Regions from separate parts of the Paenibacillus sp. p3-SID867 genome, predicted to be linked through region 3. Evidence: predicted binding sites of a transcription regulator. Region 3 holds the regulator's gene; each other region holds the start of a gene.
The links. The regulator Rex, encoded in region 3, represses fermentation and respiration genes when NADH is low (regulators of the CRP and FNR family bind a similar motif). The targets are predictions, from matches to a motif close to TTGTGAAATATTTCACAA.
Positions count from the first base shown of each region.

Region 1: ric (iron-sulfur cluster repair di-iron protein) is a predicted target of Rex. The motif match lies at 2,895-2,912, and genes of this name have one in related genera.
Region 2: M4D81_RS01025 (nitrate/nitrite transporter) is a predicted target of Rex. The motif match lies at 7,791-7,808, and genes of this name have one in related genera.

Region 1 covers NZ_JAMBDM010000007.1:107,241-117,211, reverse strand. The annotation lists gene M4D81_RS15820 (pectinesterase family protein) at 1-2,729, shown strand, start outside; gene ric (iron-sulfur cluster repair di-iron protein) at 2,943-3,641, shown strand; gene yfmT (benzaldehyde dehydrogenase) at 3,882-5,336, shown strand; gene M4D81_RS15805 (methyl-accepting chemotaxis protein) at 5,355-6,224, shown strand; gene M4D81_RS15800 (SGNH/GDSL hydrolase family protein) at 6,542-7,198, shown strand; gene M4D81_RS15795 (ketopantoate reductase family protein) at 7,530-8,474, opposite strand; gene M4D81_RS15790 (TetR/AcrR family transcriptional regulator) at 8,716-9,288, shown strand; gene M4D81_RS15785 (response regulator transcription factor) at 9,421-9,971, shown strand, end outside.
Region 2 covers NZ_JAMBDM010000001.1:199,835-209,805, forward strand. The annotation lists gene M4D81_RS01000 (class I mannose-6-phosphate isomerase) at 1-1,502, shown strand, start outside; gene M4D81_RS01005 (ROK family protein) at 1,499-2,512, shown strand; gene M4D81_RS01010 (glycoside hydrolase family 38 N-terminal domain-containing protein) at 2,526-5,015, shown strand; gene M4D81_RS01015 (DUF6953 family protein) at 5,127-5,363, opposite strand; gene M4D81_RS01020 (YwiC-like family protein) at 5,442-6,167, opposite strand; gene M4D81_RS01025 (nitrate/nitrite transporter) at 6,219-7,733, opposite strand; gene M4D81_RS01030 (response regulator transcription factor) at 7,900-8,547, opposite strand; gene M4D81_RS01035 (sensor histidine kinase) at 8,544-9,626, opposite strand; gene M4D81_RS01040 (GAF domain-containing protein) at 9,623-9,971, opposite strand, start outside.
Region 3 covers NZ_JAMBDM010000024.1:42,932-52,902, forward strand. The annotation lists gene dinG (ATP-dependent DNA helicase DinG) at 1-2,337, shown strand, start outside; gene M4D81_RS30440 (redox-sensing transcriptional repressor Rex) at 2,400-3,065, shown strand; gene M4D81_RS30445 (amidohydrolase) at 3,040-4,341, shown strand; gene M4D81_RS30450 (cell wall elongation regulator TseB-like domain-containing protein) at 4,373-4,891, shown strand; gene M4D81_RS30455 (hypothetical protein) at 5,155-5,688, shown strand; gene M4D81_RS30460 (AAA family ATPase) at 5,681-7,183, shown strand; gene M4D81_RS30465 (3-hydroxyacyl-CoA dehydrogenase family protein) at 7,318-8,190, shown strand; gene M4D81_RS30470 (acetate/propionate family kinase) at 8,187-9,395, shown strand; gene asnS (asparagine--tRNA ligase) at 9,426-9,971, shown strand, end outside.

The DNA of each region.
Region 1 (9,971 bases), on a different contig from region 3:
AAGGCGCTTTATCGTATACCGTCAACAGAAGCACCGCAAACGGGGGTCCGTACGAGACCGTGGCATCCGATCTGAGTGCTTCCAATCCATCGTATACGGATACAAGCGTAATCAACGAAACCACTTATTATTATGTGGTTACCGCCGTGAGTCATTTAGGGGAAAGCGATCCCTCGAACCAAGTGCGTGTCACGCCATCGGTGAATGCCGTGAAGCCGCAAGCCCCGGCGGAGCTCGCGGGACTTAGCCGTCACACCCAGGCTGATCTCACCTGGCAGCAGGTGGAGCATGCGGTCACCTATACGGTGAAGCGAAGCGAAAGTCAGGAAGGGCCTTATATTGAGGCAGGAAGCGTAGAAGAGCCTTTCTTTAGAGATACGGGGCTTGTAAACGGTAGAGTCTACTATTATACGGTGACGGCGACAAGCGTTGCCGGCGAGAGCGAGGCGTCGGGCCCGGCCGAGGTCCGCCCGCTGGCGCCGCTAGAGTCGCCAGCGGATGTTAAAGCGAGTGCCGGAGATGCATCGGCGGTGATCTCGTGGAATGCCTCACACGATGCTTCGAGTTATCAGATCAAGCGAAGCACCGTTCACGGCGGTCCATACAAGGTCATTGCCGATCAAGTAAAGGATATCCGCTATGAGGACAGCGGCTTGGAGAACGGGACGGCCTACTATTATGTTGTTTCCGCACATAACGGCATCGCTTCCAGCATGAATACTGAAGCGGTTCGGGTCATGCCATTCCCTGCGAATACTACGCCGCCTCCGGGTGATCTTCGACTAAACCCGGCCAAAGACCACGTTAAGCTCTCCTGGTCAGGCGTAGAAGGTGCAGCTTCTTACCAAATCAGAAGATCGGAATCAAGAAGCGAAGCAGGAAGCGTCATCGCCTCTGATTGGCGGCAGCCCGGATTTATCGATACGGATGTCGTTACCGGCAAAACCTATTATTATTCGGTCCAGTCGGTGAACGAGAACGGACCGGGAGCCGGAAGCGACCCTCAAGGAGCAACGCCTGCTTTCGTCATCGTCGTGGCGAAAGACGGCACAGGCATGTTTACCAGCGTTCAAGCCGCGGTGGACTCCATCCCGGAGGGCAATACGGCCCGAACGATAATCTATATCCGGAATGGAATCTATGAGGAGCAGGTTACCGTTCCCAAGACGAAGCATGCCGTGAGTTTTATTGGCGAGAGCAAGGAAGATACGGTCATTACCTATACCGGGATAACGGGCACCGGATTCAATGAACGTGCCACCGCCGTCGAATCCGATGATTTTACCGCCGAGAACATCACGTTTGCGAATGGAGCGGGTCCTCAAGGCCCGGCGCCCGCGCTGGACCTTCGGGGAGATCGGGCCTTTTTCAACCATGTCCGCATGATCGGTTATCAGGATACGTTCTTTGTGAACAATGCCGGGAAACGGGTGTATGTGAAGAACAGTTATATTGAAGGAGCGGTGGATTTTATCTATGGACCTGGAATCGCCGTGTTTGACCAGAGCGTCATTCACAATGTCCGTTCAGGCGGATATATTACCGCTGCCAGCACGCCAGAAAATCAGCCCTACGGATATTTGTTCCTCAACAGCAAGATTACAGGAACGGACGGAATCGAAGATGTCTACCTTGGACGACCATGGAGACCCTTTGCTCATGTGCTGTTCATGAACACGGAAATGGAAGGAATCGTGCACGATAAAGGCTGGCATAACTGGGGACGACCGGATAACGAGAAAACCGCCAAATACTATGAATATAACAATACCGGACCTGGTGCGGCAGCCGAAGCCCGCGCGAATTGGTCGAAGCAGCTCACGCCGGAGGAAGCGAATCTGTACACGATTCCAATGATGATGAAGGGATCGGATGGTTGGGATCCGACTAGAATGCCTGTTCTTCCGCAGCCTTACGGGGAAGAAGACGATACACCTCCGCACACATCGTCCAAAATAACACCGGAAACACCGAACGGCCTGAACGGCTGGTATACGGTGCCGGTTACTGTTGAATTGAGTGCGGAAGACGACGGTTCAACTGTTACCGAAACCGTCTACAGTTTAGACGGTACCACCTGGATTCCGTACTCGGGGCCGATCGTTCTGGACCGGGAAGCGGCCGCGGCTGCGATATACTATCGCTCCGTCAACGCTGCAGGTCTTGAGGAAAGCATCCAATCCATTGTATTGAACATGGATCTGTCCCCACCGGAAATTCACGTAGAAACACCGGCACAGGAGGGAGGATGGAATGTCTCCAGGGATTGGACGCCGATCATTGAAATGAGCGATTCTGTTTCCGGCGTCGACGACAGCCGGACGGTTATCAAGCTGGACGGTAATCCCGTTCAACCCGGTGAAGCCATCCCGCTGTATCAGCTTCTGCTCGGGAGTCATGTGTTAACCGTTGAAGGAGCAGATCTTGCGGGCAATACGTCAGTAGCTGAGATTGAATTTCAGACGGTGACGAGCACCGGCGATATGATCGCTTTGATCGAACGGTTCCTGAGCAGCGGAGAGATTGGGAATGCCGGTATCGCCAACAGTTTGACGAAGAAGCTGGAGAAGGGAAATATGGGCAGCTTTGAGAACGAGGTCCGGGCACAGCGGGGCAAACATGTGTCAGAACTGGCGGCGGACATCCTGCTGCGGCATGCCGAGGCATTAAGGGAAGGGATTATATTAGCTCTAAAGCCCTCAAATTTTGAATCACGCTGGATATCATGATGCTTCTATTCCAGAACAACACAAAAACAGGGATGATGAGATCCCTGTTTTTGTGTTGTTCTGGCTCCCGTAGTTCTCGGATCCTGAACGTTCACATAGTGTTCCATTTCAGTATGACTGCAATCACATGTACGGAGACAGGAGTTTCATATACTTGGGTTGTAAGAGTGAAATAGTTCACAAAGACGGGGTTTAGTCTAAGGAGGTTTGACTATGAGTTCATTCACGCTTCAGAGCCAGGTATCCGATATTGTTACATCCATCCCGCAAACGGCGGATTTATTCCGATCACTCCGGATTGATTTTTGTTGTGGAGGGCAGGTGCCACTGGAAGAAGCAGCTAAACAGCGTAATTTGGAACCTGCCGCCGTACTGGAGAAGGTTCAATCCCTGGAGAACAAGTTTGCCGACTATCAGGAAAGCCGTCCGGCTTCACTGAAGGAATCCGAATTGATTGAATACATCCAGCATAAACATCATGCCTTCTTGCTGGATGAATTACCTGCTTTAACGCCGTATGTGACGAAGTTGGCCCGTGTACATGGGGAGCATCATCCCGAGCTTCTCCGGGTGCAGGAGCTTTTCTCGGATCTGAAAAACGAACTGCTGGATCATACGAAGGATGAGGACGAGCATGTATTCCCGCTTATCTTGAAATTTGTTGCAGAGCCTAACCACCAAGCTGCAGCGGAGCTTAAACTGCATGTGTCTGAGCTGGAAGATGAACATGCTCACGCCGGCAGATTGCTTCAAGAGCTCAGGGAAGTAACCGCTGATTTCGAACTTCCCTCGGATGCCTGCGGCACGTATCGGCTGGTCTATCAACGGTTGGCCATGCTTGAAAAGGACACCTTCGAGCATATCCATCTGGAAAACAACATATTGTTTGAGTGGATTCGACAAGCGGTATAACGTTGGTTAGAACCCCTTCTAAGCTGGGTGAGGAATTGCTCGGATGACTATCGAACGTGTAAAATAACGCCCTAACAATAACGCCCTAACCTTATGGTTAGGGCGTTATTGTTAGAGCGTGATTAGCGTGCAGACTCCTTCCCCGGGAGGGAGAAGAGATCAAATAAAATTCACTTAACTATTCCCTGTATTCAGTCGATAAATATATCAGTTGGAATTATTCGACACAGGAGGGTTCATATGGATTATTCGAAATTGGGAAAACAATTCATAGGCGGGGAATGGCGAGACGGTAAAAGCGGTAAAACGCTGCCTGACATCAATCCATATAATGATGAGGTCATTACGGCTTTTCAAATCGCGAGCGTTGCAGACATTGATGATGCCTATCAGGCTGCCTATCAAGCTAAGCTGGAATGGGACAAAATTAACCCTTACCGTAAACGCGACATCCTTGAAAATGCTGTTCAATATATTGAGTCGCATGAGGAAGATATTACGTCCATTATCGTTCAGGAGCTGGGCGGAACGCGTCTGAAGGCGGCATTCGAGATCGGTCTTGTGAAAAATATGATTAAGGAAGCGGCTACGTTCCCCCTTAGAATGGAGGGGAAGATTTTACCTTCCACTGAAGATGGCAAGGAGAACCGACTGTATCGGATCCCGGCTGGCGTGGTTGGGGTTATCAGTCCATTTAATTTTCCTTTCTTCTTGTCCATGAAGTCCGTCGCCCCGGCATTAGGTGCCGGCAACGGCGTCGTGCTGAAGCCGCATGAGGATTCACCGATTACGGGTGGAACGCTGATCGGCAAGATTTTCGAAGAAGCGGGTATACCGAAGGGCCTGTTGAATGTAGTGGTGACAGATATCAAGGAGATTGGCGATGCGTTCGTGGAGCATCCGATTCCGAGAATCATTTCTTTCACGGGTTCGACTAAGGTTGGAAGCCATATTGGTCAGTTGGCCGTCAAGCACTTCAAAAAGCCGCTGCTGGAGCTCGGCGGGAACAGCGCGTTCATTATACTGGAAGATGCTGATATCGATTATGCGGTACAAGCGGCAACGTTCAGCAGATTCACGCATCAAGGCCAGATCTGTATGTCGGCCAACCGGATTCTCGTGCAGAAGCCGATCTATCAGGAATTTGTAGATAAATACAAAGCAAAGGTTTCCACCCTAACAACAGGTGATCCGAGCGATCCGCAGACCATTATCGGGCCCGTCATCAACCATCGGCAGGCAAAGACACTGCAAAAGCTGATTGAGAAGGGCATTGAGCAAGGTGCAGTTCCACTGGTGCAAGGGAATATCACCGGCAGAATGGTGGAGCCTACCGTCCTCGTTAATGTCAAACCGGATATGGAGGTAGCACAAGAGGAGTTGTTCGGCCCGGTTGTGTGTATCATCCCGTTCGAAACGGAAGAGGAAGGAATCGCAATCGCTAACGATACACGTTTCGGGCTTAGCGGAGCTATTCACACCTCCAATCTTGAACGTGGGGTTGAAATGGCGAAGAAGGTCCACACAGGCATGATCCATGTAAATGATGTCACGATTAACGACGAGCCGATTGTAGCATTTGGCGGAGAGAAGCAGTCGGGGTTGGGTCGTCTGAATGGACAATGGAGCCTGGATGAATTTACGACCATGAAATGGATATCGGTTCATTACGGACAAAGGAAATTCCCGTATTAAGGGTTGGGGGAGATAGGCATGAATAATGTGACTGAAGAGCAAACACAGCATGAGCTGATCAGCGCCTTTGTAAAGGTGGCTCCATTGCTGAAAAGTCTTACGAATGATGACATCACGATTGGCATTTATGATACGGAGAAGCTTATCATCAACATTCCAGGAAGAACCTTTTCGCTGAATGTCAAGCCTGGGGACCCGCTAGTGGAGGGGGATATCGTAACCGATGCCATCCGCAATAATAAAGCTTTATCGGCTGTCGTTCCGAAAGAGCTGTTTGGATTTCCGCTAGCTGCACGCGCGATCCCGCTTCACGACGAACAAGGCAGGGTTATCGGCGGTGTAGGCATGGGGACAAGTCTTGAAAAAGCGAATGCGCTGTTTGAGATGGCCGAGAGTTTTTCGGCAATTGTTGAACAGACCACGGCGTCCATTGAAGACATCAGCCAATCGATTGCTCACCTTACCGAACGTGTAACCGATGTAACGAATCAAATGACGGATGTCAGCTCCAGCGCGCAGCAGATTGGAAAGATTTCCAGCGTTGTTAAGGAGATTTCGGATCAGAGCAATATGTTAGGTCTTAATGCTTCTATCGAAGCGGCAAGAGCTGGGGAAGTCGGGAGGGGGTTCTCGGTCGTTGCCGATGAGATTCGGAAGTTGGCGACAAGCTCCAAAGAGAACGTGGATCAAATTAATGGCATTACGAAGAATATTCAGGAATTTTTGCAGCGCTTAAATCATGCTTTTTCCGATATCCACACGCTTACCGATACCCAGTCAAGGGCGATTCAGGAATTCTCTGCAACGATCCATGAGATTAGTATCAAAGCAGAGGAGTTAGCGCAGGTAGCTGAAGAAAGCCTGTATGCAAAAGAAAACAAGCAATAGAAACTCAGAATACTCTGTGTAACTTAATTTTATACAGGCCGATAGAGCAGAAATACACCTATGATGTATTTCTGCTCTTTATTCGATATGCTGTGGCAATGCACCATGATGCCGATGAACTCTCCGTCGTGATCTTCAAAAGATATCCGGTTCATATCTAATGTTGATATGCTTTTTAAGCTAATCGCTAGGGTATTTTCGATTAGTTGCTTGGTTTATCATTATGTAAGGGGTAGTTTTGAAAGCGGTAACATTAAGGCGTGACAAAGATCCGTATAGGTCCACGAATCCATTTGAAGAAAGGTACAGTGAAGAGGATGACAAAGACAAGCAAAACCATATTGTTTCAAGGTGACTCCATAACGGACGGGAAGTGGGGGCGCGACAACGATCTTAATCATATTCATGGACATGGCTACGTATATCTTATTGCTGCTCAGCTGGGCTATGCACTAGCGGAAAGCCAGCCACAGTTCATCAATCGAGGAATCAGCGGCCATCGCGTCTCGGATTTGTACGCGCGTTGGAATGAAGATGCGATTAGCCTGCGACCTGACCTGATCAGTATGTTGGTTGGCGTTAACGACGCAGGTCGGATCATCGAAGGCTCGCCAAGCGGAGCTACCGACAGGTTCGAAAAAGCATATCGTCACATACTGGAGGAAACGAAAGAAGTACTTCCACAGACGGGACTGGTTTTATGTGAGCCATTCGTACTGAAAACGGGCGCCACCGTGCAGAATTGGGACAAATGGCGTCAACGGCTGGATGAATATAGCCTAGTTGTCCGGCAATTGGCTCGAGAGTTTGAAACGCTGTTTGTCCCTCTGCAAGAAGCGTTTGATCATGCGGCAAAACGAGCAGGCGCAGAGTATTGGATATGGGATGGCATTCATCCCACGACAGCCGGGCATCAATTGATTTCACGTGAATGGCTGAGGGTCGTGCAGAATAGCCCATTCGCTATAAGTTGAACAGATACATAAAGTAACTCGCTCGAAAGTTCACAGATAATCAAGTCAGTCATGTTCTTGTGCTGGTTGCACCTTATGATTTTAAAAAATCGACTGTGATGATCCCGGCCGGTTCGAAGCCTGGCTGTGTGCTCAAGATTGGATCAGCTATAGATCATACGCAGATTATGGAGGGAACACTTCAAGAAAAGACACATATGCGAATCATGCACGTTCTGCCGAATCTTCATTCCATATTAGCCGCCACAGAACACGGTTCGGGAATAAGTGTCCGATATTTAATGAACATTGTTTTTTATCTGGCTAAGTGATAGATCGACTAAGCCATCTTCTATGATCCCTCTATGGGATGGGAATAATGTTGAAGCTCATCCCAATGAGGCGTAGCTATGTTCGCGCGTATCTTCAAATGATCAAAAGCTTGGTGTAACGCAGTCATCTCGTTTGATGACACAGCCTTATCACTCAGCAGGATTTTGCCAATCGGGGTTGACAACATTATCTTCAACAGGATGTAGAACAGCTTTCTTTTGTTGCGTGCGAATTGCTTTTGAGCGGCAGGTGAAACCGTATAGCCGTTTTTCTCCAATACTTGATGCCCTTCATCTACCGCATGAATGACCAGATTAAGAAGCTTCTTGTCTTTTGCGGCTCTGCGCAAATTACCGTTATATGAAGAAGCTATGGAATTCAAAGGCAAGATCATAACGAAATGACTTTTCAGCCACTCATCCATATTTGTAATGTAAGTCCATTTATATTTGGTGTTAACCAAAGCTTGATCGATCACTGAGCGCCATGACAGATCCACTCCTAAACCACCGATCGTTATGTTGGTTCTTGGGCCGCGCACGCTAATGATCCGGCCATTCTCCCTCCAGCCGGCAATCGACTGAAAAGCGAACGCAACCTGTTTCGCTACCGGACTATGGGTTTGCAAATACTTCTCCATTTCCCCAGGGCTTGCATTGTTACCCATTATAACGATATGGCAGCTATGATTCGCCGCAAGGGCAGGCAGCACAGCCTCGAAATCCGGATATTTCATTACAACAAAAATAAGGTCATAAACATCGTCCGGCTGTAGTTCTCGGATGACCCTTACTTGATTAACCGTGGTTTGAAACTGAAAATAATGCCGAATGACATTGCCGTTCTTTTCCAACTCCTCTGCTCGTCGTCCTCTTGCCAGCATCGTGACGTTGTGCCCTCCACACACCAGCTCGTGGGCTAAATAACTGCCCAGAACCCCTGCGCCGTAAACTAATATTCTCATCGTGGGTCCCTCCATTTTGGGTTAAACGATTGGATCAAACCATGTTTGCTCAAGCGCATCCCTTGTCTCTTTAACAAAGTTTTTAAATATTCGTTCCAAAATTTAAAAACCACAGCTTGATTCTATATGGACATCAACCAGGATGTCAATTAGTTTTTAAATATTGACTGTGAAATTTAAAAACTATTCGCATTATGTTAAACTACTTGTAGTGATGAACACGGGAAGTGAGTGAAGAGTGATGAATAAATTCGAAATCAGAACGCAGCAAAAGAAGGATGCGATCATTCATGCGGCATTAAAGCTTTTTAAAGAAAAAGGCTTCGTCCATGTTAGCATTAAAGACATTGCCGATGAATCCGGCGTATCGTCGGTATCGCTGTATAACTACTTCGGCAGCAAAGAAGGGGTGGTCAAGGAATGTGCGAATGTTCTGATGCAACATACGATCCAAATGGCTGAGGAGCTTTTGCATCAAAATATCGACTTTAAAGATAAGATATCTCGGATTTTGGAGATCTGTGCAGATCAAGACTATCAATTGCTTGGTACACCGGGTGCCGTGGAGGATCAGGTGCTAGCGAGCTTATATAGTGAAAACACGAATCAAATTAGAATTGCGCTTATTCAGGAATTTATTGAGCTGGGGAAGAAGGAAGGGGCGATTCATTCCTCTGTTTCGCTAGAGACCCTATTGGAATTATTAAGTGTCGTCGGGACGCTCCAAGCTTCATGGGCAAGAGCTGGGAATTATAAAACTAAGATGGCGGAACTTATCCAGCTTCTCTTATATGGTTTCGTTGGACGCCGCTAAAATCAATCATAAAATGACCTCCGATGATCCAAGTGGGAGGTTATTTACATACCGCGATGCTGACGAAACCACCCAAAAAAGGAAATTCGCTCCCCAAGGAGAACCATATATTACTTGGAGGAGGATGCATCTATGCCTAAAACCATACTTGTAGTCGATGATGATCCGGATATCATTGACATGCTTAAACTTTATCTGGACGCAGAGGGATATAAGACGCTCGAAGCTTTCGACGGGAAAGCTGCCCTTGAGCATCTGCGAAGCAGGCACGTGGATCTCGCACTCTTCGATATCATGATGCCGCTCATCGACGGATTCCAGCTGCTCCGCAAAATGCGGCAGGATTATAAAATCCCGGTTATTCTCATCTCGGCCAAAAATCAGGAGATTGATAAAATAACCGGACTCAAGCTGGGGGCAGACGATTATGTGTCCAAGCCGTTCAGCCCGCTCGAAGTGATGGCGAGAATTCAGGCACAGTTAAGACGCTCCTGTGAGTTTAATGAGCCGTTGGAAGCTCCAGCGGTATCCGAAACCTGCGTCGGGGACTTGCAGTTGGATCACCGGGAATGCATGTTATACATCAAGGGAACGCCGATTTCGCTGAGTGCGATCGAGTACAGATTATTGAAGCTGTTCATGGGGGAGCCGGGGCGCGTATTTACGAAGAAGCAAATTTTTGA
Region 2 (9,971 bases), on a different contig from region 3:
AACAGGATGCACGGCCAGCCTTGAATAAAAAAGCGCTTGAATTTGACGCGATGCGCGGCATATACGTCCTGCACGGACCCGGCGCTTCGCTGCTTCAAGGCCGGACCCCAGACCTTCGTTTCTACGCCGATTACTCCCGCGAGAACCAGCAGCGGCGCCATGCCCGGCATATGGGCAGCTTCGGCTTGGGCAGGTCCTTCGACAAGGTTGAGACTTACAAGAATTGTTTATTTCTCGAATGGCCCGTCTGGGAGACCTACCGTCGCGACTGGTTAGCCCATTATACCCATGCCCAACACTCCGACAACCAAGCGTATTACATGGACTTAAATCGTCCGGAAGAGCCGGTGTGGCTGCCGGCTCCCGCCTTGGCAAACGTACTGCACAAAGCAAGTCGGCAGCCGTTTCGGGTCAAGCCTTTTTTTGCCCCGGGAATATGGGGCGGTCAATATCTTAAGGAATTATGCGGTCTTCCCGGCGAATGGCCCAACTGCGCCTGGAGCTTTGAGCCTATCGCTCCCGAGAACACGCTTCTGCTGCGCGTGCAGGATATCACCTTCGAGGTTCCGTTCACATTGCTCATGGAGGCAGCGTCTCAAGAGATTATGGGAACGCGTAATGTCCGGCTATTCGGCGACTACTTCCCGATCCGGTTTGATTATCTGGATACGATGCAGGGCGGCGAACTGTCGCTTCAGGTGCATCCGCTGCAGGAATATGCAGAGTCGCAGTTCAATGAGCATATGACGCAGCAAGAATCGTACTACATCATGCACAATGCCCCGGAAGCCAAGGTGTATCTCGGGCTGAAGGAAGGAATAAGCGGCGAACGGCTGCTTGCAGCAGTGGAAGACGCCCAGCTTCGGGAAGAGCCGCTTGAGCTCTCCGACTACGTTAACGAGTACAACTCGCAAACAGGGGATCTCTACCTCATTCCACCGGGCACGGTCCACTGCTCCGGCAGGGATAATCTGGTACTGGAAATTTCCTCGACCACCTGGTGGTTCACGTTCAAGATCTACGATTATCTGCGGCTGGACGCCGATGGCAAACCGCGCCCGATGAACCCTGAGCATGCGCGCCACAATATTAATGACGCCATGAATACGCCTGCGGTAGAAAGCGGGCTTATTGCCCGGCCAACCGTCGTAAGCCGTCAAGGGGGCAGCTCGGAGGAGCTGCTGGGTCAACGGGAAGATCTTCTGTTCCAGGTCAGCAGGCTGAATCTGCAGGAAACGTGGAAAGCGGACACCCAAGGAGAATTCGTCATGTACAATCTCGTGGAAGGCGAACGCGTCCGCCTCGTACCGGCAGCGGACGAGGGTGCGGCCGTTGAATGGGGTTATGCGGAATCTTACATTGTTCCGGCATGTGTAGGCGAATACCGACTGGAGAATCTGTCCGGGTCCCCATGCGCATTGATTGCAGCCAGGGTCAATCCCGATTGGGATATTCCACTGCTTCCGCCTTCCCGGCCAACAGAAAGCGGGGAATTTGCATGAACCGCAAGGATAGCGCCGATCCAGAAAGCGTGCCCTCCCCTGCCCCCATCACCATCGCGCTTGATGCCGGCGGCACCGCTTTGAAGGGAGCGCTCATCGTGAACGGGCTGCCAATCCCCGGCTCGTTCATAACCCGGCCTTCGGAATCGCACGGAGCCGCGGCGGATACGATTGCCAGCTTCGCCCAAGCCTGTCATGATCTGATCAACTATCACGCTTCGGCCTTCCGGCCGTTGGATTACCATGATTCAATCCGGATCGGCTTTGCTTTTCCGGGGCCCTTCGATTATGCAAAAGGCATTGCGCTTCTTCAAGGCCTAGGCAAATATGACGCTCTGTTCAAGCTGTCGGTTCGGGATCTGCTCCGTTTCGAATTTCAGAGACTCAAGTCATCCTTCCCGGGTGTCACGATGAACCGTCTGACCGCCGCCGATATCCGGTTCGGCAATGATGCCTTCATGTTCGGCCTTGGGGCCTCCACCCGGTTCCCATCGGGACGTCTCCTATGCCTTACGCTCGGTACGGGCCTCGGCTCTGCCTTTGTGGAGAATGGTCAAATCGTAGCCGGCAGGCATGCTATCCCAAGCAGCGGAATGCTGTTTGCGGAGCCTTACCGGGATCATATCGTGGACAGCTATTTCGGGAAAAGGGGCATTCTGAACATAGCTTCGGAGCGGGGACTCCTGGCTGACGGGATCGACGTAGCCGACCTCGCTGAAGCTGCCAAGAGCGGTAACGCGCAAGCTCAGGATGTATTCCGCGAATATGGCAGCAAGCTCGGAGAGATGCTCCTGCCTTATTTATCCGAGTTCAAACCGAGCCGCCTAGTGCTGGGCGGGCAAATCTCGGGCAGCTTGCCCTTATGGGAAAAGGATATCCAGCTGGCTTTGGGCAGGCACGCCGTTCCTGTTCACGCTCTCGCAGACGGAACGGCGGCTGTGTTTAACGGCATTGAGAAGCTATTCGAGGATACGGATCATCATGAATCCGCTCCCCATTTTAATCTATAGGAGGTCACTAATAATGAACCTATCCACCCAAGGCGGTCATCGACCCGCCCGTCCCTGGACGATCTATGTCATCCATCATTCCCACACGGATATCGGCTACACGGAACGCCAAGAGAGAATCGAGCAGTATCATGTTGATTTTATCCGCCAGGCACTAGACATCACGGAAGCCGCACAACGCGGGGAGCGCCCGGAATGGGAATCGTTCCGCTGGACTTGCGAGACCTTCTGGGCCGTAGAGAGATTTCTCGAAGCAGCGACTCCAGCGGAAAAAGAAGCTTTTCAACAAGCCGTAAAACGTGGCGATATCGAACTGTCCGGAACCTATCTCAATATGACCGAGCTCCCGGATTTCGACCTCCTTCTGCGGAATCACGGCAAGGCGCAAAGGTTCGCGGAGTCCTTCGGACATCGGATCGACAGCGCCATGACCGCCGACATTAACGGATACAGCTGGGGGTATGCCGAAAGCCTGCTGCAAAATAACATCGAGCATCTGTTTTCCTGCATCCATACGCATCACGGCATGTATCCGCTGGGACGCAAACAAACCCCGTTCTGGTGGGAAAGTCCGAATGGCGGCAGGCTGCTTGTCTGGAACGGCGAACATTATATGTTTGGCAACGAGCTCGGGTTCTGCCCTGATGCACTGGGCAAATATATCATCAAGGACGAGCTTCAGCATAACCTGATGGAGCCTGAACAACATCATAACGAGATCGCTGCTTTACGGATTAACCGGTATTTATGGAATCTTGAGCAGGAGTCCTATCCGTATTCCTTCGTTCCGGTCATGGTCTCCGGCCTGGGCACGGACAATGCATCCCCGAATGCGGATATCGCGGAGTGGATCACGAAATGGAATGAACAATACGGCGACCAAATCACCATTAAGATGGCTACGCTGTCCGAATTTTTTGCGGCATTGAAACAGGAGGACCTGTCTGCGCTTCCGGTACACCGGGGGGATTGGCCGGACTGGTGGACGGATGGGGTCGCTTCAACAGCAATGCATACCCAGATTTACCGGGATGCCCAGCGCACGCTTCGCAAAGTCAAGCGGCTAGATCCGGTCCATGGTGCGGCAAGCCTGGCCGAGGTCGAGGAAACGTCACAGGCGCTGACCATGTATGCAGAGCATACATGGGGCTATCATTCCTCCGTATATGAGCCATGGCATCCGCAGGTGCAAATGCTGGAGGTACGGAAGCAGGCCTATGCGGCGGAAGCCAGCAAGCTGGCTTACCGGGCGCTGGATAAAGCGCTCGTAGCTCGTCAGGGCGCGCTACTCGCTCCCCATCGTCCCCTGCGCTACGAGGTGATCAATACGGAACCGGCCGCGGCGACGCTGCATGTCGCCATTCCGGTGGATGGCTGGGAACACGTGATCCTGAAGAAAAAGTTCGAGCTCATCGACGAAACGACCGGGCAGGCGCTGCCGTACCAATTGGCACACACGGGGGCGCTTGTTACGCAGCTCTCGCTTGAACCGGATGAGTCCCGGATCTTGTACATCCATCCGCACGAAACACCGGATGCACTCTCCGCTTCCGGGAACATGGTGACTGCGCGCAACACCGAACCGATTGCGTGCGAAGGAATCGCCGACATCCAGTCACAGCCCATAACTCCTTATCCGATTGTGGTGGGCAAGCGTTCGATCGAATCCGAATCCTTCCGGATCGAATGGGAGATGAACGAAGGCATTACGGCCTGGATCGATAAGACACGCTCAGCAGACCTCCTGGATGGCGCACGCGAGCACGCGCCTTTCACCCCCATCTACGAGGTAACGCCGGCACAGGATGAGCATAATCCGTCTGAAATATGCTCCACTCGCCGCCGCATGGGACGCAACCGGAAGGGCACGAACGTCCAGCGGGATACCGGTCGCTTGACCCGGGTCACCGTGCTGGACAATGGACCGCTATTTGCCCTGGTCGAGCTGGTGTTCGACGTGAAGGGACTCAGCTACTATGCCCTCCACATCAAGATGTTTGCCAACCAGCCCCGGGTCGAGGTGTCCGTCCGCTTCCACAAGGACAGCGTCTGGCTGCCGGAAAATGTCTATGTGGCTTTGCCGTTCTCCATGGGCACTGAAGCCGAGTTATACGTGGAAAAAGCCGGTTGTCATTTCCGCCCTTGGAAGGATCAAATTCCCGGAAGCTGCCTGGATTACACCAGCGTGCAAGAGGGAATATTCTGGCACTCGGCTATAGACCGGGAAGCGCTGGCCCTGTCCATGACGGACACGCCGCTTGTACAGCTGGGAACGCTGGAGCACGCGCCTCGTCAGCTCCACACCATGCAGCCGGCGGACAGCCGTCCTTCCACGTATGCCTGGATATTGACCAACTACTGGGAAACCAACTTCAAAGCGACGCTTGGCGGCTTCTATGAGTTCCGTTATGCGGTAGAGCGGCATCGCCAGCTGGACCCGGAGCAGGCTGCGAAGACCCTGCACGCTTCAACCGGACAATTCACGGTACACCGAATTAAATAATTCATGATGAAAAACAGCTGCCCTGGTTTCAAGGCAGCTGTTCTCATTATGAAAGGGAGGATGGCGCTTAAGCCGGTCTCTCTGTCCTTATTATTTTTTTGCTCAACAAAACTACGTCCACGCCCACATGAATCCGTCGCGATCCCAAGCAATCCGTCCGCCATGCAGTTTGCGGAATGCCTTCTTCACGTCTTTGGACAGCGAGGCGTTTCCGTTTTCGTTCACGAAAACAAATTCTTCCCCGAAGTTCTCGCGTACATAGCGGATGGCCTCCGTCTGATACAAATTGCCCGTAAACCGGATTTCCTCCACCATCCATTCGGCCACCTGCTGCGCTGTATATGTCATTCACATCGTTCCCTTCTGTATACCTTCACTTATTATAACAGAATGGACGATGGAATCGATTTTTATGAAAACGGCAGACTACATCAAAATGATGGACAGCAATAAAAACTGGACGGAACCTACAATCTCAATGATTCCGACCTTCATCGGTTTCATTATTTTTCCGGAATACAGTAACGTCTTAATGAACGGAAATAGGAATGGCAGACACATCCATGGATTCCCGAAGATGATCGGCAGAACCAACATCACAGCATGATACAATTTTGCATATACGGTCCAGCGTCTGTTTTTGCGTTCACGGAAGACCGATTTGACAAAGAACACGGTCCCCGTAAAATAAAGGAAATTATACCCAATGACGGCGGCAAGGATCGGATCGAAACCACCGCCTCCCAGCATATAAGCAGCGGCGCCTCCGGTACAGAACAGCAGAATCGCGCAAATATCATTTAACAGCGCACGCTCCGATTTCTGAAGGACATGCCAAACATTCACCATGATCAGGATTAGCAGCACAGGTGCAAACCTGAGCATCATCGGTTTGAAGACAAGCACCGGAATGAGAAACGCAATAGCGATAAGGGCATAAACGATCCCCCAGGATAACCATGTTTTACGTTGGGATGTTTTCTTTAAGGATTGCAGAAACGGATAGGATGCCATATATAAACCTAACCACGCCAAAAATAACGGAAGGTGCAGAAGCACCGGCTTGGCGGCCGCCATTCCTATGATATAGGGTACGCTGACCATAGCCCAGCCACCATGCTCCCGGGGTATGACAAATCTCGTCTTTTTCATGTGTCTCTCCCTCTCCAATCCATAGACTCATACCCGGTACGATCCATATCTTCAGCCATTCGAACAACGGCCAGGCGGATGATAAGTAATATCGCTGAAGGTGCCCACATACTGAACGATGTCACCCGATTCGTCCTTTACCGCGTTAATCGTTAGCAGTTCCAAGTACTCTTCTCCGTTCTTCCTGCGGTTCCAAATCTCCCCCTGCCAGCTTCCATGTTCCATGATTTCAGACCACATCGCCTGATAAAACGCCGGTGTTTGTCTTCCGGATTTCAATACGCTCGGATTCTTGCCAAGTACTTCCTCCTCTGAATATCCCGTTAACTTCGTAAATGCCGGATTGACGGCATTGATCTTTCCGCTCCGATCCGTAACCAATATCCCCTGGCCGGTGGAGTTAAACACCTCGGATTGTACGGAGAGTTTGTCCTGATAGTACATCCATACCACAATAACGAAACTGGCCAGCGCTACCTGCGATAAAGCCATGAACCCAATGGAATATTGCCCCGTAGCCGAATGGATGAAAGAAAGCATCAGCGGCGGGAAGAATCCGCCAAGACCGCCCATCATGGATACGATACCGTTCACAATGCCGGCCTGCTTGTTGAAGTACAGGGGCACGAGTTTGAAAATAACCCCGTTTCCAAGCCCGGCACCCACGGCAATGGTTAAGCAGCCGGCCGTATACAAGCCAATGGACGGAGAGAATGCCAACAGGATGGCCGCAGCCGTGAGCCCTATGAACACGCCCATTAATAAGAACAGCGGTTTAAACTTATCTGCAAGCCAGCCACCTACAGGACGTAATATAGTTGCTACCAAGATGAACCCTGCCGTCCGCATCCCGGCATCCACCTTCGCAAGCTCGAAATGGGTAACCAGAAAGTTCGGCAAGTACACCGTAAAGGCTACGAACGAACCGAATGTAATAAAATAAAAAAGAGAGAAAAACCACAATTTTTCATTTTTATATACACCCTTGATCTGTTCCATGATCGGTGTTTTCACTTTGATTTCTTTACGGTCGCCTAAGATTACATTTAGCACGGCAAAGATCAGCAGCAGAACCAAATACAGCTGGACGGTTTTGGACCATCCGATCTGAGTCGCGATGACCGGTGCAGCGAACGTGGTAATGGCGGTGCCGATGTTGCCCATCCCGTATATCCCATTTACGAGTCCGAGCTTCTCTTTCGCATAATATTTAGGCAGCGAGGTCACGCCGACCGAGAATACGGCCCCCCCGATCCCAAGGAACAAGCCGCCGATTACCAAATGCGTAAAGGAGGTAGCCGAGCTGATAAAATAAACCGGAAACAACAGCAGGATAAAGCTGGCGATAAAAACAATTCGTGCTCCCACCACATTGGCGTAATAGCCGAGCGGAATCCGGAGGACCGAACCCAGCACCACCGGAATAGCCGTCAGAATAGCGAGGCGGTCGGCCGTAATGGAGATATCCTCGCGAATAAACGGCAAGAGCGCGGAGATGATGACCCATACCATAAAGCCAAGCACCAGATTCATTGTTTGCAGCGGAAGCTGCACCTTTTTGATCATTTCCATCACCTTTTCTAAAGCGTAATGAATGGCATATTGATCCCCAGCTCCTATTGTACGTGCACCTATTCACAATGCTAATAGGGAAGTTCCCTGAATCTCTCCGGGGAACTTCCCTATTCCTTTAAGCAATGACCCTTTATTGCGCCCTGTTGTATAGGTAAGACTAAAAATCCAGCAATTTTTTCTTCAGCGCATATTCCACTAACTCCGGACGGCTTTTCAAATTCAGCTTTTCCATAATTTTGGCCTTGTGCGCCTCCACCGTCTTGACCGATACGAACAGTTTTTCCGCAATCTCCTTATTGCCATAACCCTTGGCGATTAGAGGCAGGATCTCAATCTCCCTTTTGGACAGGCTGTTAAACGGATCCTGCTCCGCGCTCTCACTATCTTTCTTAATAAACTCCCGAACCAGGGAAGTCGCCATCTGGGGATGAATATAGGTCCCTCCCTTATGCACCATGCGGATGGCGGAGATCAATTCATCATCCGGCGCATTTTTGAGCACATAACCTGAAGCCCCGTTTTTTAAAACATGAAACAGGTAATCGTCATCATCATACATGGTTAGAATCAGAATTTTCGTTTCCGGAAATTCGCTGCTGATCTTGCCGGTCGCAATCAGTCCGCTTTCGCCGGGGGGCATGCTTAAATCCATCAACAGCACATTCGGCCGATGCTTCGCCACCATGGTGTAAGCCTCCATACCGTCTGCCGCCGTCGCGACAACCTCCATGTCTTCCTGGTAATTCAGAATCATGGAAAATCCGCTGCGGACCACGACATGATCATCCGCAATCACAATTTTCACGTAACCATCACCTCCGGCTTGTCGTCACCATTCGTAAGCGGAATGTTGAGCTGAACCGTCGTACCCTCACCGGGAGCGGACAGCAAAATAAACTGACCCCCGACGAGCTCCGCGCGTTCCCTCATCCCGTACAGCCCCAATCCGGTTCCCTTGGCTTCATCAATGACCATATTAAACCCAACTCCACGGTCACGAACGGTTAGCTGAAGGTAGCCGTTCACTTCGCATAATCGTACATGCACCTCGTCCGTTCCTGAATATTTCATGGCATTCAGCACCGCTTCCTGACATACCCGGTACACAACCGTTTCAATCTCGCTGCCGTAGCGGGCTGCCGCTAACTCCGCAGAGAACTCAACAAGCACTCCGTAATTCTTCCCGATCCATTTAAAATGGGAGCGGAATGCAGCCTCAAGCCCCAAATCATCCAATGAAGCAGGTCTGAGTTCAACGGATAAATGCCGGATGTCATCCAAAAGCCGGGTTAAAGACACCTCGGTCTGATGCAGCTTCTTGAGCACATCCTCGCCTACATCCATATATTTAACGACACGCAGGTCGACCAGCGAGCTGAGCAGCTCTTGAGCCACGCTATCATGGAGCTCGCGGGATATCCGCTTACGCTCGTCCTCCTGTGCCTTGATGACATATTTCAGCATATTCGTCCGCTGCAGCATTTCCTGTGTTTTCTGCTGCTTCGTCAGGTCAAGGAGCATCATCACCCGGATGCCGCGGGCTTCATCGATGATATGGTAACTGGCCGCATAGGGAACGATGCCTTCGCCGCGCGTCTTAAGATAGACCTGGAACGATGAAAACTCCCCATGCGGATAATCTAAATAGCATGTGGAGCAGGTTATCAGATCCTGTTCATCGGTATAGCCTTTGCAGGTCTGGCAGAAGGAACCATCCGCACCGGACTGCATCCTCTCAATCACATCAATGTCAAGGATGTTCTCCGCAGCCGGATTCATAGCCACCACGCTGCCCTTTTCGTCGATAAAAAAAATGGCCTCCATGCTATTCTGATACATGCTTCTAAGCAATTCGCTTAAATGCTCATCCGTCATCTGAATCAAGGCTGTGATACCTCCTTGGCATAAAAAGCACCAAATTCCGTTCCCATTCCTTCCTGAAACGACTCAAAGGACCTTGGATCCAGCACGTTTTCCTTGCGATATCCCACAAGCAAAACCCCCTTGACGCGAGAGCCTTCCCACAGCGGTACTGCGCCAAGGCTTTTCAACTGCTCTGCAACGATTATCGGATAATTATACAAGTCCCTCGATTCAATATCGGCATTCACGTTTTGAATCAGCATCGGTTTTCCGGTCTTAAATACCATACCCGCGATGCCTTTGCCGGAATGTAAAACGATACGCTTGTACCTCTCGTTTATATTTCCCGAGGCATACTGCCAGGTT
Region 3 (9,971 bases):
TTTGCCGACGAGGACAGCGACTTGGCCTGGTTCTTTGACGGCATCCGTGCCGACAGGGAGCTCCAGGCAGTACAAGCCGGAGACACCCATACGTACTATCGTCAATTCGCCCTGGCTGTTGACGATTGGAACGATATTGCTCCTGCCAGGGATGAGACGGCGCCTAATCCCTTGGCTGATGTAAGCTTTGAGCAATACATGAATGATGTCCGTGAACGTCTAAAGGAAACGCTGCCTCATTACGAGAGCAGGGATGCCCAGGACATGATGTTCCAGGAAGTGATGCAGGCACTCGATAACAATAAACATCTATTGATCGAAGCCGGCACGGGAACAGGCAAATCCCTCGGGTATTTGCTGCCGTCGATTTATCAAAGCGTGAAGCAGGAACAGAAGGTTATGGTGAGCACGCATACGATCAACCTTCAAGAACAGCTGCGTGACCGGGATATTCCCCTGCTCACCCAGGTTGTTCCTTTTCCTTTTAAAGCGGCTATTTTCAAGGGAAGAGGCCATTATTTGTGTTTGAGAAAATTTGAACATAAAATAAATAGAAGAGATTTTCATACCCCGAAGGAAGATGTGATCACCGCGGCGCAGATGCTGGTCTGGCTGACCCAGACGGAGAACGGGGATGATGAGGAGCTGAACCTTGGCGGTCGCGGAGGGGATTTCTGGGAGACCATTTCCAGTGATTCGGATTCCTGCCTGGGCCGTGCCTGCCCATGGTTCCGCAAATGTTATTATCACAGGGCCAAACATGAAGCGGGCATCGCGGATGTTGTCATTACGAACCATTCGAAGCTGTTCACCGACGTGAAAGCGAATCACCAGCTGCTTCCTAGTTATGACCGTCTCGTCATCGATGAAGCGCATCATCTGGAGGACGTCGCCGGCAAGCACCTTGGCTTGCAGATGAAATATTTTTCGGTTGTCCACACGTTGACCCGTATGTACAAAGACAGCCGCAGCGGTCAGCTTCCGGCTCTTCGCCAGCTGCTGCAAGCGTCATCCCATGAGAAGGCTGTCGAGTGGTCTTCCGTCATCGACCGGATTTATCCGGATCTGATCACCGTCAAAGAGAATTGGGACCGGCTCAGCGATCAATTGTTCGGACTGCTTCCGGAGCGCGGAGACGCGACTCCGGGGGATGCCGGTCAATTCTCGCTTCGCTTATCGCCTCTGAAGAAGCCGAAGGATTGGAATTCGCTGGCTGAGCTGGAGCATCAAATTCATCTGACGCTGGGCGATGTCGTTCGCAAGGGTGATAAGCTGATTGCCGAAATGAAGGAAGATCTGGACGACTACAGCGCGGACAGTCTGTTAACAGACCTATCGGGTCTGTTTAAGGACCTGGCGGCACACCGCGAGGACCTGAGGACCTTCATGTCGCTGAACGATGAGGGTACGGTATACTGGATGGAGGCGAACGGCAACTTCCGCGGCAAATCGCTGCAGCTTTATGCGGTGCCCGTCGATGTCAGCACCCACTTAAAGGAATTGTTTTTTGACAAAAAACAAAGCGTGATCCTGACATCGGCGACCTTGTCGGTGGACAAATCGTTTCAGTTCATGATCGAGAATTTGGGTCTTCAGGAAGCGGCAGATAACGGCAACCTGAACACGGTCCTGCTGCCGTCCCCGTTTAATTACAGGGAGCAGGCTCTCCTTGTTGTGCCGCGCGATTTTCCGAGCGTGAAGGGCTCGGTCGGGGATGCACTCTTTGTGAATACACTTGTGCAATCATTGGCTGATACGGCCATCGCAACGCATGGTCGCATGCTTGTCCTGTTCACCTCGTACCGCATGCTGCGTCAGGTGCATGAGCCCTTGAAGGAGGCGCTGGGATCCAGCGATATTACGGTACTGGGACAAGGGATGGACGGAACCAGCCGTACCAAGTTAATCCGGAGATTCCAGGATAGCAGCGCTTCGGTTCTGCTGGGCACCAGCTCCTTCTGGGAAGGGGTAGATATACCCGGTGAGGCGCTCACCTGCCTCGCCATCGTCCGGCTGCCGTTCCAACCGCCGAATCACCCTCTGGTCGAAGCCAAGAGCGAGCTTCTGCAGCAGCAGAAGAAGAACCCGTTTATGAAGCTTTCGGTTCCGCAAGCGGTCATTCGCTTCAAACAGGGATTTGGCCGACTGGTACGGACCGCGCAGGATAAGGGAATTGTCATCGTCTACGATACTCGGGTCATTGAATCCTATTACGGGAAGTATTTCTTATATTCCTTGCCTGGACCGAAGATGGAGCACATGCCGACAGAGGGGATCGTTCCCCGAATTTCGGAATGGCTGCAGGAAGAGGCAGGCATAGAGAACCAAGCTGAATAAAGTGAAACCATGAACGAGCACAAACAAATGTAGTTATTAACCTATTATTAGGGGGAGCATGCATGAAATCGGAAAAAATTTCGGAAGCCGTGGTCCGCAGATTACCTGTATACTTGCGCTATTTGAATGAGCTTCAGAAAAGGGAGGTCTCCACGGTTTCCTCCCAGGAACTGGGGCAGAAACTGGACCTCAATCCTGCTCAAATTCGTAAGGACCTAGCGTATTTCGGTGATTTTGGACGGAAAGGGATCGGATATGACGTATCTTATCTGATCGAGAAAATTCGCCAGATTCTAAAGCTGGACCAGAAGATCAATGTCGCATTGATTGGGGCCGGTAATCTTGGACATGCATTATCGAATTACAATGCATTTCTGAAGGACAATATGAAGATTGTGGCGGTTTTCGATTCGTATTCTCCCAAAGTTGGTATGAAAATTAACAATTTGGTCGTACAGCCGATGGAGGAGCTGGAGAAGACGGTTCATGAGTACGGCATTCGTATCGGGATTATCACCGTTCCGGATTTTGAGGCGCAGAATGTAGCGAATCAACTTATCGCGGCAGGCATCGAGGCTATCCTGAATTTTGCGCCGACCATCCTGAAAGCTCCATCCCATATCCGGATTCATACGGCAGATTTTACTACCGATTTGCAGAGTTTGGCCTATTATTTGGATAACGGCAAGGAGGATGCAGCACATGACGACAACGAAGTGGATGGTTAAAAACGGAACGTTTGCGGTACTAGAGGAAGGCAGATCCGTGTTACGCGGATATATGGTCGTGGAGAACGACCGGATCACCTACCTGGGTGAAGAAGAGCCGACTGTCCAAGAGGGAACAGAAATCATCGACGGAACCCATCTGTTTTTCCTGCCTGGATTGGTGAACACGCACGGACATGCGGCCATGTCGCTTCTTCGCGGGTATGGCGACGATCTGGCACTACAGGTATGGCTTCAGGAAAAAATGTGGCCGATGGAAGCCAAATTCACGGCCGACGATGTATACTGGGGAACCTCACTCTCCGTGCTGGAGATGATCAAAGGCGGAACCACGACATTTGTGGATATGTATGATCATATGGATCAGGTTGCAAAGGTAGTGGAGGACTCAGGCATGCGCGGCGTTCTGACACGCGGTGTCATCGGATTATGTCCGCCTGAGGTGCAGCAGCAGAAGTTGGATGAGGCGGTTGCATTCGCGAAAGACTGGCATGGTCAGGCTGACGGTAGGATTACGACGATGATCTCACCGCATGCACCCTATACGTGCCCGCCGGATTTCATCGAAAAATTCGTGCAAGCATCACATGATTTGAATTTGCCTTTGCATACGCATATGTCCGAAACGGAAACGGAAGTCGCTCAGAATGTAAATGACTACGGACTTCGCCCTGTTGCCCATCTAGAGAAGCTTGGCATGTTCTCCCGTCCAACGCTGCTTGCGCATGCCGTCCATCTAACCGATGAAGAAATCGAAATTCTGGCCAAACATCAAGTTATGGTTTCGCATAATCCAGGCAGCAATTTGAAGCTTGCCAGCGGCATCGCTCGCGTGCCTGAACTGCTGAAAGCCGGGGTCACCGTGTCTTTGGGTACCGATGGACCTGCCAGCAATAATAATCTGGATATGTTTGAAGAGATGCGGCTGGCCGCACTGATCCATAAAGGAGTAAGCGGGGATCCAACCGCAATTCCAGCATCCGAAGCGCTTCGGATGGGTACAGAATATGGAGCCAAGTCAGCCTTCCTTACGGATATTGGTACGCTTGCGGTAGGTATGAAGGCAGATATGATCGCACTGAACACGGATCAGGCGCACTTCCTTCCGAAGACGGATTACATTTCTCATGCTATCTACTCCGCCAGTGCGAAGGATGTTGAGCATGTATGGGTTGACGGCAAGCAGGTAGTGAAGAATGGCGCGAGTCTTACTCTCGATGAGGAACGTATCCGCCGGGAAGCGCAGCGTGCCTTTGAGCGTCTTACAACCCTCTAGGGAATAATCAAGGGGAGCGAGGAAGACGGATTTGAAGAAAAAAACGAAGTGGATATTGCTGAGTGTATCCGGCGTGCTGCTGTTACTGCTTGGTTTACAGCTCTATTATTCATATGTGATGAAAGATGCTTGGAATGAAGAAAGAATGGCAATTGCTGCCGCCAAACAGCATGGCCAATTGGTTACGTCCGGGAAGACCTATAAATCGGTGTGGGGCGAGGACAATAACTACTGGGTGATAAGCGGGAAGGATCAGGACAATCAAGACCGTATGGTATGGGTGAAATTTACGGATGACAACGTACCTGTTGCAGGTGCCGAGGCTGTCCAATCCGTTTTGCTGAATACGGGGTTGTCTGAAGACCAGATGCGGGATCAGATTTATAACGAATTGCCTGGCGTAGAAATTAAGCGGCTGCTGCCTGGAATGTATGAGGGCGAGTATGCTTGGCAGCTGCAGTATGAACACAACGGTCAGCGCGGTTATCGGTTTTATCGTTTTCAAGACGGTAACACCATCGGTAATGACATTATTCTTCCAAATCAATAAATAAGAAGCAGAGAGGGGCCCTTTAATATTGGCGGGTTCCTCTCTTATTTCTCTATAATTGTAAGCGTATTCAGAAATAATATGGAAAAACTGTTCTAAATATTTTCACAGACATGCATGAAAAAGTATATAAGATGTGATATACTCATACTTGTACAAAATGAGCATATAAACTACATGCATCCCTATATATCGTTGTTATATGTATTATTGTGTTGCAACATGATAGACAAAATTTCATACAGAAATGAAGGAGGAACTTCATGAAACTACGCATTGTACCTATCGTGCTGACTGTCGTGATCTCAGCATCGGTTCTCTTTGGCGGATGGTTTCTGTATCGGCAGATGGCTTTGCAAAATCCGCTGGCCAATGTTGTGTCACAATATGACGGCGTGAAGGATTCACATATAGATATTAAACAGAATACCGTTACTTTGAATCTTGATTTGGCTCCGGATACAAATTTGCAAGGCCTGGTCCAGCATATTAAGAAGGAAGGCAAGTCTGTGATTGGCAATCGGGAATTGAAAATCCAGGTGGAGGACCATTCCTCGGAAGCACTGGATCAATGGTGGGAGAAGGCGATGCTGTCAGTCGCTGAAGCGATGGATAATAAGCAGTATACCGATATTCAATCATCGCTCGAGCAGCTTGCTGCCCAGTCTCCGAATTTGAAAGCTAAAGCAACGATTGATGACACCAACGTCTATGTCAGCTTGTCAGACGGCAAGTCTGGTAAATTTATAATCTTGCCGCGTCAGTCTGGCAACATGGAGGTGTGGAATCATGCCTAAATTAGCTAAAGAAATCATGTTAGGCTTTATTCCGGTTTTGCTCGTATTCCTTGTGTTTGTCGGCGTGAACATCGTGCCCTTGCTCATCGCTGCAGCACTTGTAGGCGGCTTGTTGTTTATCGCGAAGATGAAGGGCGGCATCGCTGTAGGCGCAGCGAATGAGCGGAAGCGGAAAAAGAGCGGACCTGCCAAGCTGACGTTCGAAGAAATCGGCGGGCAGGATAATGCCAAGCAAGAGCTGCGTGAAGCACTGGATTTTCTGATTCGTCATGAAGACATTAAGAAATTCGGCATTCGTCCATTGAAGGGCATTCTTCTCACCGGGCCTCCGGGAACAGGGAAGACGTTGATGGCTAAAGCCGCTGCCCATTACACGGATTCGATCTTTGTTGCTGCATCCGGCAGTGAATTTGTTGAGATGTATGTCGGTGTTGGTGCAGGGCGCATCCGGGATTTGTTCAAAGATGCCCGTAACCGTGCGGCAAAGGAAAACAAGCAAAACGCCATTATCTTCATCGATGAGATCGATGTCATTGGCGGTAAACGCGAAGGCGGCCAGCAGCGCGAGTACGACCAGACGCTGAATCAGCTGCTAACCGAGATGGATGGCATCTATTCGCAGGATACTCCTCGTATTCTGGTTATTGCCGCGACAAACCGGAAAGAAATGCTGGATAGCGCACTGCTGCGTCCAGGGCGTTTCGACCGTCACATTCAGGTCGATCTGCCGGATAAGAAGGGACGTACTCATATCTTGAATCTGCATGCGGGCAATAAGCCGTTGCATGAAGATGTTGACTTGGAGAAAATCGCCGAGGAAGCATACGGCTTCTCGGGCGCACAACTCGAGAGCGTCATGAATGAAGCGGCCATTTACACGATGCGCGAGAATGAACAGTTTATCCATCAGCGTCATTTGTCCATGGCGATTGACAAGGTAATGATGGGTGAGCGTTCCGACCGTGAATCGAATTTGGAAGAGAAGAAGCGCGTTGCCATACATGAATTGGGACATGCTATTATGGCAGAGCTTGTGCGTCCCGGCAGTGTGAAGCAAGTTGCACTCAGCCCGCGTGGTAAAGCGCTAGGTTATGTTCGTCATAATCCGCAGGAGGAACAATATCTATACACGAAAACCTTCCTGGAAGAGCAAATTATGATCGCGCTTGGCGGTGCGGCCGCCGAAGAGATCTTTTACGGAGGCCGAAGCACAGGTTCAAGCAATGACTTTGAGCAATCGCTGAACATCGTGGAGACGATGATGAAGTCAGGTTTGACGTCGCTGGGCATTGTTAACATGAACATGGTAACAACTGAAGAGTTAATGAAAGAGAATAATGTGATTTTGGAAGAGTTAATGAACCGTACCAAGAATCTCTTGGAACAGAAACGGCCGATATTCGACAATTCTCTTGATATCCTGTTGAAGGAAGAAATTCTCTCGGGGGAACAATTTCGTTGTCAATTTCGTGAAAACGCGCTTTTACCAGCATAAATTGTTATGCTGGTTATTTTTTTTTACTTTTTTGTCGTGCTAAGATATTATTATACTTTGTGCTCTGAAAATGTATTTTTCGACAAATGGGGTACAATAAAGTATAGAGATAAGGAAAGGGTGGAGTAGAAACCATGTACTTCAAAAAAATCGGCGTCGTAGGCGGCGGGACTATGGGGCAGGGCATTGCGGAGATGCTGGCAGCCAAAGGTCTTGACGTACTGCTCGTAGAGAAAACTCCAGAGAAACTGGACTATTCATACCGAATGATCGAGACCAGTCTAGATAAACAATTGGAGAAGTGGGGAATTACCCAGGCAGAGAAGAAATTGATACTGAACCGGATTCAAAAAGTAACTCATTTTGCCGAGCTTAGCACCTGCGATATGGTGATTGAGACCATTATAGAGGACTTAGAAGCGAAGAAAGAGGTCTTTACACAGCTTGATCAAGTATGTCCGAGCCATGTGATATTAGCAAGTAATACATCCACGCTTAGTTTGACGGAGCTCGCCAGCTCTACCAAATATCCTGAGCGTGTTATTGGCATGCACTTCATTCATCCTGTTTCCAAGGTAGACCTTGTTGAGATCATCCGCGGTCTGAAAACTTCCGATCATACGTTTACGGAAACGAAGCGCTTTGTTGAAGAAGTTTCGGATAAAAAAGGCATCATGGTATATGAGTCTCCAGGTTTCGTTACAACCCGCATGATTACCCTCATGATCAATGAAGCGATGCATTTGCTGCAAGAGGGCGTGGCTTCGGCGGAGGATATCGATGACGCAATGAGAATCGGGTATAACTTCCAGCATGGACCGCTTGAGATGGCCGACCGTTTCGGTTTGGATTCCATTCTCGCTGCGCTGGAGCGCATGTTCCGCGAGTACGGCGAACTGAAATACCGTCCATCGATTGTCTTGAAGAAACTGGTCCGCGCAGGGCAACTGGGCGTTAAAACCGGAGAAGGCTTTTTCAAGTACGATAAGGATGGTGACCGGGTATGAATATTCTCGTAATTAATGCAGGCAGTTCTTCACTGAAGTATCAACTGTACAACATGACGGATGAATCCGTGCTGGCAAAAGGCTTGGTCGAACGGATCGGCATGGATTCCTCGATTCTGACGCATAAGCCGACGGGAAAACAGGATGTAACCGAAGTCAGCGAAATTTTGGAGCATACCACGGCCATCCGCAAAGTGCTGGGCATGCTCACGAACGAGGAGCATGGCGTGATCGATTCCATCGGCAGCATTCAGGCCGTTGGACACCGCGTCGTGCACGGCGGGGAGTCATTTAAAGAATCCGCGCTCGTTGACAGTGACGCCAAAGCGGAAATCCGCCGCTTGTTCGATTTGGCTCCGCTTCACAATCCCGCATCGATGATGGGGATTAAAGCAGCAGAAACCAATATGCCGGGCGTCCCGCAGGTCGTTGTATTTGATACGGCGTTCCATCAGACGATGCCGGAGAAATCATACCTGTACGCTATTCCGAGAGTACTTTATAATAAATATAAAGTACGTCGTTACGGTGCGCACGGCACGTCCCACGCCTATGTCAGCCAGGCAGCGGCAGAATTCCTGAACCGGCCGCTGGAGGATCTGAAGATCATAACCTGCCATATCGGTAACGGTGCTTCCCTGACAGCAGTAAAAGGCGGAAAATCCATCGATACCTCCATGGGGATGACCCCGCTGGAAGGGCTCATGATGGGTACGCGCAGCGGTGATTTGGACCCTGCAATCGTACCGTTTGTTATGAATAAGGAAGAGCTGACCGTCAATGAAGTGAACTCCATGCTGAACAAGCACAGCGGCTTGCTGGCGATTTCCGGAATCAGCAGTGATATGCGTGAGATTACGGAAGGCATGGAAAAAGGCGATCCGAACTCCACATTGGCCTTTGAAATGTATGAGTATCGCCTTCGTAAATACATCGGATCTTACGCTGCCGTCATGAATGGCGTGGATGTCATCGTATTTACTGCGGGCGTCGGCGAGAATTCGGTCGTTCTTCGTCAAAGAGTGCTTGAGCAGCTTACCTATCTCGGAGTAGAATTGGATGAGGAGCTGAACAGCATTCGTTCCGGCGAGCCACGCCGTATTTCTGCGGCGAATTCGAAGGTCGAGGTACTTGTGATCCCTACCAACGAAGAACTGGTTATTGCTCGGGATACGCATCGTATCGTACAAGCTTCCAACCGTTAAATAGTAGTGATATAAGGGAGAGATTTAAGCATGGCCACCAAAAGTGTGATTCGTAACGTCAACCAGCATGTCGGTGAGACCGTCACGATCGGCGCCTGGATCAACAACAAGCGTTCCAGCGGAAAGATCCAATTCCTGCAGCTTCGCGATGGATCCGGATATATCCAGGGTGTTGTTGTGAAGAGTGAAGTATCCGAACAAGTATGGGATGACGCGAAAAGCCTGACACAGGAAAGCTCGTTGTATGTGACGGGTGTAATACGTGAAGAGCCGCGGAGCCAATCGGGTTACGAGATGACGGTTACCGGCATTGAAATCATACATCTTACGGAAAACTATCCGATTACGCCTAAAGAGCATGGTGTCGATTACTTAATGGACCATCGTCATCTGTGGCTTCGCACGCAGAAACAACGTGCGATCATGGTAATCCGTGCTGAAATTATCCGCGCGGTTCAAGATTACTTTGATTCCAACGGATTTACGCTGGTGGATCCGCCGATTTTGACCCCAACTTCCGCGGAGGGTACAACGAACCTGTTCCACACGAAGTATTTTGATGAGGATGCTTATTTG